2 linked regions of the Prochlorococcus marinus XMU1404 genome follow. The protein of the gene in region 1 interacts with the protein of each later gene in a pairwise test. Links are inferred from orthologs where the notes say so. Each region holds a gene or a part of one and is shown on either strand. Other genes may lie near its edges.

Region 1 (4,384 bases):
CTTTTTAAACTACTCTGTTAATGAAAAAAATCCAAAATTCGATATACCCTATCCAGAAAATTCTCAAGGTACTATTAGATTAATAATTGGTGAGAATTGCCAAATTAAATTAATAAAAGAAAATTATTCAATACAGCAATTAAGTGAGTATGAATTAAATAAATATATAAAAGAACAGATAGCTAGTTTTGATCAAAACGAAAATTGGAGTGACCTACTAAATCTGTCTTTAAGTTCTACAAAGAATTTATTGGGATTAAAAATAAATGGATCAAAAATCCCTCCTATTGAAATTTTTAGTCATGCATCAAGTCATTCTTTAAACGCAAAAACCCTAGTAATATTTTTGGAAAAGAATTGCGATATTGAATTATTACAGGTAAATCTTGGGAAAGAAAACTCTTCATTATCTCAGTCAACTTTTTTTTTATTAGAAGAAAATAGTTCCGTAAATCATGGTGTTGTTTCTTACGGTGAAAACAGATCAAATTTATTAAATTCTCTCAATGTTATTCAACAAAAAAATAGTGAATACAACTTAGGTTCCTTACATTTCAAATTCAATTATGCAAGATTTGAAATTAGTATTAAACAATCTGCAGGAAACGCTAAAACCAATATCAAAGGTATGCAAATAACCAAGAAAGATGAACAAATTTCTACATATACAAAAATAGACTTTAATGGTCCAAATGGATTTCTAGATCAAATCAACAAATCACTTGCTGACGATAAATCACATGCAATATTTGAAGGTTCAATAATAGTACCGAAAATTGCCCAGAGAACTGATGCTTCTCAATTAAGTAGAAATTTACTTTTATCAAATCTCGCACAAATAGATACTAAACCTCAATTAGAAATAATTGCTGATGATGTCAAATGCAAACATGGCGCTACAGTCTCGCAACTTAATGAAGAAGAACTTTTTTATATGCGAACAAGAGGGATCACATTACCAGAAGCAAGTAAACTACAATTAAGTTCTTACTTTCAAGAAGTAATTTCATTTATTCCCATTTCAAAAGATAGATGGGATTTGCTTGATAAACTTTTAACTGAGAATTAATGGAAACGATTCAAAATTTTCCTGAAATAACTAAGAAAGACTTTCCTCTTTTAAATAAGAACTTAAAAAGTAATGAGCACATCATTTATTTAGACCATGCTGCAACTACTCAAAAACCAATACAAGTCTTAAAAAAAATTGATGAATATTATAGAAACTTTAATGCCAATGTACATAGAGGCGCGCATCAATTAAGTGCTAAAGCAACAGAAGAATTTGAAAATGCAAGATATTTAATCAGCAAATATATAAAAGCGAATTCAGCAAAAGAAATTATTTTCACAAGAAATGCTACTGAGGCAATCAATCTCGCCGCTAGATCATGGGGCGAATCTTCATTAAGAGAAAACGATGAAATTCTCTTATCAATAATGGAGCATCATAGCAATATTGTTCCATGGCAAATGGTCGCAGCAAAAAATAAATGCAAATTAAAATTCATAGGTATAGATAAAAATGGAAAATTAGATATAAACGATTTTAAATCAAAGTTAACAACTAGAACTAAGCTTGTGAGCCTCGTACATGTTAGTAATACTCTAGGTTGCTGTAATCCAATTAAAGAGATAACTAAATTAGCTAAACAAAAAGGGGCTCTAGTATTAATAGACGCTTGTCAAAGTTTGGCGCATCAAAAACTGGATGTAAGTGATCTTGATATAGATTTTTTAGCCGGATCAGGACACAAACTTTGCGGTCCCACAGGCATTGGATTCCTTTGGTCAAGAAAAGAAATCCTAGAAAAAATTCCTCCTCTCTTTGGAGGTGGCGAAATGATTCAAGATGTTTTTGAAGAGACAAGTACTTGGGCAGAGCTACCACATAAATTCGAAGCTGGAACTCCAGCCATTGCAGAAGCAATAGGTCTAGCGGAAGCTATTAATTATATAAACGCTATTGGATTGAATGAAATTCATGAATATGAAAAGACTATTACTAAATATTTATTTGAAAAATTAAATCAAATAGAAAATGTTGAAATTATAGGTCCATCCCCAGAGATAGATCCAGAACGAGCATCACTTGCCACCTTTTATATAAAAAATATACATTCAAACGATATTGCTGAAATTCTTGATTCAAAAGGAATTTGCATCAGGAGTGGGCATCATTGCTGTCAACCTCTTCACAGATATATTGGAATTAAATCAACGGCTAGAATTAGCATGAATTTCACAACAAATAAGGAAGAAATTGATATATTTATAGAAAAATTAAAAGATACTATTGATTTTCTAAAAATCAATTCTTAAATATTCAAAGCTTTTTTTAAAAATTCCTGAGATTTTTGCATTACTACTTCTTTATTTTCAATATTTTTAAACCCATGGCCTTCATTTTCAAAAAACATAACTTCTGAATATTTATTATTCTGAATCAAAATTTCTTGAATTTTTAAAGTTTGTTTATACGAAATAACTGTATCTTTTTTTCCATGGAACAATAAGATAGGTTGTTTTATTTTGTTAATGTGATTTATTGGCGATCTATTTATATATTCATGATGATTTTTTTCATAATTTCCTACCAAAGAATTTAAATAATCTTTTTCAAACCTATGCGTGTTGTAATGCATATCCTTCAAATCAATAACAGGATATTTACAAATTGCAGCTGTAAATATAGAGCCATATAATAAACAATTAAGGGCAGTTAAACCACCAGCACTATTACCAAAAATTACCACTTTCTCACTATCCACTAGATCTAATTTTATTAATTCAAGAACTAGTGCTTTGCAATCATAAGAATCAACAATACCCCACTTATGATTCAATCTATCTCTGTATGCTTTACCAAATCCTGATGATCCTCCATAATTGACTTCAGCAACAAAAAATCCCTTCGACGCCCAATATTGAACTTCAGAATTATAAGATCCATCAAAAAATGAAGTTGGTCCACTATGAGCTCTAACAAGGAGTGGTGGTTTTCTGAAATTATCAACAAGCGGTCTATAAAGAAATGAATGAGTGATTTTATCTTCAAAACCTTTAAACCAAAATGTTTCAGGTTTGGAAGATTCTTTTATATGATCAATATATGTTTGCTCAGAAAAATTTGATAAAACTTTTTTTGCAAAATCAATTTCAAGAACAATTCCAAAAAAATCAGATCCATATCCTTTTAAAAGAACTTTATTCTGAAAAACACTGAAATCACTTATTGAGGTAAAAGGGGTAGAAAATTCTTTAATTAATACAAGATCTTTATATTGTTCGACTATTAAACTATTTTCTTTTTTTGCTAAACAAAATAAATTTTTTATAGTCCCTGAAAAGAATGTTCTTCCCGAGACCCATTGTGGTACTCCATATTCAATCAAATTCCTCTCTAATCTTTTCTTAATATAAATATTCTCGATATCACTAACATCTAAAAACAATAAGTTCCACCATCCAGAGCTATCTTCAGAGCATACTAAAATTGTTTCACTTATCCAATAGGGTTGAAAAAAAGAAACGTTTTTTTTAGCATTGATCAGCTTATTTTTGAATTTTTTTAATTTTTGTATCTTTCCATCTAAGTCTATTTGAGCAAAAAACAGATCATTTTTCTCCCAAGGCATATAAGGAGAATCCCATTCAATCCAAGAAAGTAACTTAGCAGAAGTATTAGAAGATAATTCTCCAGCGAAATTTTTAAATTTTTTTATTCGATAAATATCTTGTTTAGTTTTTTTTAGGTTTAAAGAAAATAAATAATCTCTATTATTTATTTCGCAAATACCATACAAAAAAAAATTTTCAGAAATAACAAATGAAGAATCGAAATTTCCTTCAATTGATTTAGATAGTTGTCTAGATTCTTGAACTGAATCAAGATACTTATTTTGAGCTCTATCATTTGGTGCCACCTCTTTAAAAATTTGAAACCATACTGCCTTTGTCAACTGGTCAATCCATATCAAATAAAAATTATTTTTAAAATCTATACACTTATAAGATTTTCCACCATATCCGTGAAAATTATTTTTAATTTTATATTTTTTACTAGTTAATTTTTGAGGCAATGCATCTTTGATATTAAATGGTCTTGCAAAAATGGCATTTTCATTTTGACCTTCAGCTACGATATCAATCCAAAAAATGGTATCCCTAATAATTGTTAATTCCTTAAAAGCTTTCTTTTTAGAAAAATTTTGCCTAACTTTTAACTTATCATCATTACTCATTTAAAAAACTATAAAGAAAGTAAATTAAAGTGCTAGTATTTTTATAGCTAAACTCTTTACTAAAAACTTTTTTTAACGTGGCAAACCATTTTTCACAACTTGCAAAAAAGTCAAGAACAAATGGAAACGCAGAAAAAATT
Region 2 (4,866 bases), on another replicon or contig:
TTAACACATACTTACCAGTCCCAACGAATTTTTCATTTAGAAACTTGTCAGAATATTCTTTGTAAAATGAGGGAGATATTGGAGTTAAATTTACTGATGTAAGTAAACCATTTAAAGAACTTGATGGTTTATTCAAATTTATTATGACTGAATATTCACTTGGTGTTTCTATTGATTTAATCTTATTTCCTAAAATATAGTTCATCGTTCCAATTTTTTTGAATCTATCAAAAGAAAACTTTATTGCATTTGAGTTAAATGAAGTTCCATCATGAAAAAAAACATTTTTTCTTAAATTGACAATTATTTGAAGTCTATCCTTTGAAATAATTGGCATCCCCGAGGCTAATTCAGGTATTAATTCTCCTTTAGAATTTAATTCATATAATGTGTCTCCCAGAGAACTGATTAATTGAATTGCTTTAAGAGTATTAGCTCTAGCTGGATCTAAAGATTCAATTTTCCCAGAACTTGCTACTATGATTTTTTTTGATATTCTTTTTGAGCCACAAGAAGTCTGTAAAAAAGAAATTAAAATAATAAACATTAATAAAACACCTTTTTTTTTCATATTTCTTAAGTACTTAATTATTCTGAAGAATTATTAGAGCAGAAAATTTGTAAGGTTATTTGACTTATTTCTAAAGCAAATGTTTTATTAGAATTACAGGCAAAAGGCCACTCTCTTACCCAACAAATTTTTTTACCTATATTTATACCAATTACTTGAAAAGTCTTATTACTATTTTTAATTTTTACACAGGCACCTTTGTAAAGGTTTTCAGAGCAAATTATATTATTTTTTTCATTTTTATTGCCTAATAGTTTTGAATTAATCATTAAGGTGCTAAAACCAAACACTTACTTTCTTCGGTTTAACAAGCTATAAAGAAATTTGCAAACTATTTTTTTAAATACAACTTAATTGACTTGCAATAATTTTTACTTCATTTAGCGAATTAATTTCATCTTTCGATTTCTCAAAATCTCCATTATGCACCTCATGAGTAATAACGACAATTTCAGCTTTGTCCACACTTGCATCTAGTTGAACAATTGATTCGATGGATACATTATTCTTTCCAAAAACATCTCCAATCTTTCCTATTACACCTGGACTATCAAGACAGATAATTCTGAGGTAATTTTTTTTATTTATTTTTGAAGATCCTATGATATGACATTTTCTCCAGAAATCAAAAGATAATAATGGATCGATTGAATTATTATTTTTTACTGAGGTGGCATGCAGATTTAATATATCTGATACTACTGATGCCGCAGTTGGGCCACTCCCTGCACCTGGACCATAAAACATTATCTCTCCAAGAGGATCAGCCTCTATCAATAAAGCATTGTTAACTCCCTTAACTGTTGCCAATGGATGAGATTTTGGAATCAAAGAAGGTCCTACCCAAATATTTAAAGCAAGTGAATCATTACTATTAATTTGTCCCCTTTCGGAGAGCGCTAAAAGTTTTATTTCAAATCCTAATTTATTGGCATACTCGATATCCTTTAGATTAATTTTACTAATGCCCTCAGAATTTATCTCCTCTCTTCTGATTTTCCCTCCAAATGCAAGTTCACTAAGAATTGAAATCTTATCAGCAGCATCATGGCCTTCAACATCTGCAGTTGGATCAAATTCTGCATAACCGAGGCTTTGTGCCAATTTTAAGGTCTCCTTATAATCAGCTTTTTCATTTGTCATCTTTGAAAGAATAAAATTTGTTGTGCCATTTATTATCCCAACCATTTTTTTTATGCTGTTACTTTTTAATGATCTTTTTAATGGTTCAATTATAGGAATCCCCCCGCAAACTGCCGCCTCTGACAGTACATAAACTCCTTCTTTAGATGCAGTTTTATATATTTCTTCTCCATATCTTGCAATGACTGCTTTATTTGCAGTAACCACAGATTTACCTGATTTTAATGATTGCAGAATAATATCTTTCGCCAAATCAACCCCTCCCATTACTTCAACAATTACATCTATGGAGGGGTCATTAATTAATTTAAATGGATCATCAGTTAATAAATTATTATCTAGCTCAATATCCCTTTTTTTATTAAGATCTTTAACTGCTATTTTTGCAATTTCTATTTCTTTTAGAATTGGATGTGAATCAATTTCAGAACTTAATATTTTATAAATCCCTGAACCTACAGTTCCAAAACCTACAATTCCAATTTTGCATTTTCTCATTTTTTATTTCTTTTAACTTTGAGTTTAATTTTATATTATTAGACCTACAAAAATTCATTTGCTTGAGACTGCATTTTCAATAATATATTTAAAAAACCATTTGATCGTGAAGGAGTTAAGCTTGCTTTTAAACCAGTATCTTCAATAAATTTCTTATTTATTTTAACAACCTCATTTGGTGTTAATTCATTTAGGCCAGTAATTAAAAATGCTAATAAACCCTTGGTTATTAGGGCATCAGAATATCCTTCCCAAAATAATTTACCACCTTTAATATTTGCCTTAACAAAAACTTCTGAAACGCATCCCCTAACTTTATTTTCCTCAACAAGGATTTCACTATTTGGTTCTTTCAATTTTTTGCCTAACCACAAAATGTACTCATATTTTCTTTTCGGATCTTCTGATTTCTTCAACTTTTCTACTAATTTTGATAAATTATTGTATTTTTCCTGAATTTCCATTTTTAAAACTATAAATTTGTCACTTTATTAATGTTCTATTATACAAATATTTCTTTTTCTGTGATGTAGCCTGATAAAGGAATATCCCACTCAGCTCTGGTTAATGGGATCTTACTTACACAATTAGAAGTTAATACTCCAATGCATGGAACATTCCTCCAATTTTTATCTCTTCTTAATTTATCAAAATAACCTCCTCCATAACCTAATCTTGTTAAATTTTTATCAACAGAAAGACATGGAACAAGTATCATGCTTATCTGAAAATGACTTAAAGGGAAAGAGTTATTTGGACTTAGTATCCCCTCAGAATCTTTGGTAAGGGGTCTTTCATCCCATCGATAAAATAACAACTCTTTTTTATCTTCACATCTAGGCAAAGCTAATGAAATTTTTTCCTTAAGACTCCTTATATCTACTTCATTTTTCAGAGGCCAATATATTGCTATATAACCAATATTTTTATATCCCTTAACAAATGAATCCACATACAACCTTACATTCTTTTCTACATTTTCTCTTTGATTAAGAGAAATCTCATCTCTTAGTTTTCTAAACTTGTCCCTCTCCAATTTCTTTTTTACAAAGATAGTCATATTAAATTTTCAGTTAAAGCCATCTTCGTTTAGTTTTGTTAGTGCTATGGCCAATGCATCTGCGGAATCATCAGGTTTTGGAGGTTTTTTAAGTTCTAAGTTATACATAACAGCCTCAAGAATATCTTTTTTAGATGCCTTTCCAGAACCAGCAATGGTTAATTTAATCTGAGCGGGTGAATATTCACTAACATGAATTTTTTTAGAGGCCAATACCATCATAATCACGCCTCTAGCCTGCACCACACTAATGGTAGTGCTTGATCTATAAAAGAAAAATTTTTCTACCGCCGCTGCAGTTGGGTTCCAATGATTTATTAATTCATTAATATCTTGGAATATCTCATAAAGTCTATCTTCTTCTTTTTTATTTTTACATGTCTCAATAACACCGCAATCTAACAATATCTTTTTTTCATTTTCTATTTCAATAATTCCATAACCAACTCTTGCTAATCCGGGGTCAATCCCAATTATTCTCACTGTTATTAAGCTTCAGCTGACAATTGAAATTTTGAAATATTTTCTTTTTCATCTAAATCGAATACTTTACAAAAAGCTTGAATGACTCTTTCACCTGAATCAACTTGTTCTAAAGGATCTTTTCTTAGTCTATGTCTTAAAGAACAAGAAATGACCCTCGCTATATCATCTTCTTGCACTTCAGTTCTGCCCTCAAAGGCTGCAATTGCCCTTGCCGATCTATTTGTGACAATATCTCCACGTAAACCATCAACATCTAGTTCTCCGCAGATTGCAGAAATATTCAATCTTAGATCATCGTCCATTTGAACAGAATTTAATATTTCTTGTGCCTTAATAACCTTTTGTTGAAGTTCATCCTGCTGTTTCTCAACACTCAATGAAAACTCATCTGGATTATCATCAAAAGAAGTTCTTTGATCTACTACTTGAACTCTTAATTCAGCATCTCTTACTGTTTTGACTTCTACACTCATTCCGAACCTATCCAGTAGCTGTGGTCTTAACTCACCTTCTTCTGGGTTACCTGATCCAATGAGGACAAACCTAGCAGGGTGTCGAACTGAGACTCCCTCCCTCTCAACTGTATTCCATCCTGAAGCAGCCGAATCCAAAAGTACATCAACCAAATGATCATCAAGCAAATTGACTTCATCAACATAGAGTAGACCCCTATTCGCTTTTGCTAATAACCCTGGTTCAAATGCCTTAACACCTTCACTCAAGGCCTTCTCAATATCGATAGTTCCACAAAGCCTATCTTCAGTAGCTCCCAAAGGTAAGTCAACCATAGGGACTTGTTTTTGAATAATCTCTAGATTTTCTCCTTGGACAATTTTTTCCAAAACTTCTTTACTCTGCAAATCAGGATCAATTAGAGAACTATTATATGGATCATCTTTAACAACATCAATTGCTGGCAACAAATCAGCTAAGGCTCTGATTGTAGTAGACTTTCCCGTCCCTCTATCACCCATTATCATCACTCCTCCAATTCTTGGATCAATAACATTTAACAATAGTGCTAATTTCATTTCTTCCTGACCAATTACAGCTGTAAAAGGAAAAACTCTTCTTTTCTTTGTTGCAGTCACAGTTTTTGTTTTCTTTA

Evidence for each region.
Region 2: the proteins of HA144_RS00375 (region 1) and HA144_RS05800 interact in binary tests that used the Escherichia coli proteins (3 or more experiments, as listed by UniProt). The link is inferred for Prochlorococcus marinus XMU1404 from one-to-one orthologs.

Annotation. Positions count from the first base shown.
Region 1 is NZ_JAAORE010000001.1:73,102-77,485, reverse strand. What follows is about bases 196-3,195. They hold HA144_RS00375 (aminotransferase class V-fold PLP-dependent enzyme), read left to right. Parts: upstream 196-1,068; coding sequence 1,069-2,322; downstream 2,323-3,195. Other genes in these bases: HA144_RS00370 (alpha/beta hydrolase family protein), read right to left, coding at 2,319-3,195; HA144_RS00380 (SufD family Fe-S cluster assembly protein), read left to right, coding at 196-1,069. Outside these bases: more of HA144_RS00380, read left to right, coding at 1-195; more of HA144_RS00370, read right to left, coding at 3,196-4,244; def (peptide deformylase), read left to right, coding at 4,322-4,384. UniProt on the Escherichia coli protein: Cysteine desulfurases mobilize the sulfur from L-cysteine to yield L-alanine, an essential step in sulfur metabolism for biosynthesis of a variety of sulfur-containing biomolecules.
Region 2 is NZ_JAAORE010000002.1:366,970-371,835, forward strand. Bases 967-3,734 are described here. They hold HA144_RS05800 (SufE family protein), read right to left. Parts: upstream 2,677-3,734; coding sequence 2,257-2,676; downstream 967-2,256. Other genes in these bases: HA144_RS05795 (homoserine dehydrogenase), read right to left, coding at 967-2,212; HA144_RS05805 (5-formyltetrahydrofolate cyclo-ligase), read right to left, coding at 2,715-3,272; ruvC (crossover junction endodeoxyribonuclease RuvC), read right to left, coding at 3,282-3,734. In the rest of the region: HA144_RS05785 (ABC transporter substrate-binding protein), read right to left, coding at 1-571; HA144_RS05790 (hypothetical protein), read right to left, coding at 589-840; more of HA144_RS05795, read right to left, coding at 911-966; more of ruvC, read right to left, coding at 3,735-3,755; bchI (magnesium chelatase ATPase subunit I), read right to left, coding at 3,761-4,849. UniProt on the Escherichia coli protein: Participates in cysteine desulfuration mediated by SufS. Cysteine desulfuration mobilizes sulfur from L-cysteine to yield L-alanine and constitutes an essential step in sulfur metabolism for biosynthesis of a variety of sulfur-containing biomolecules.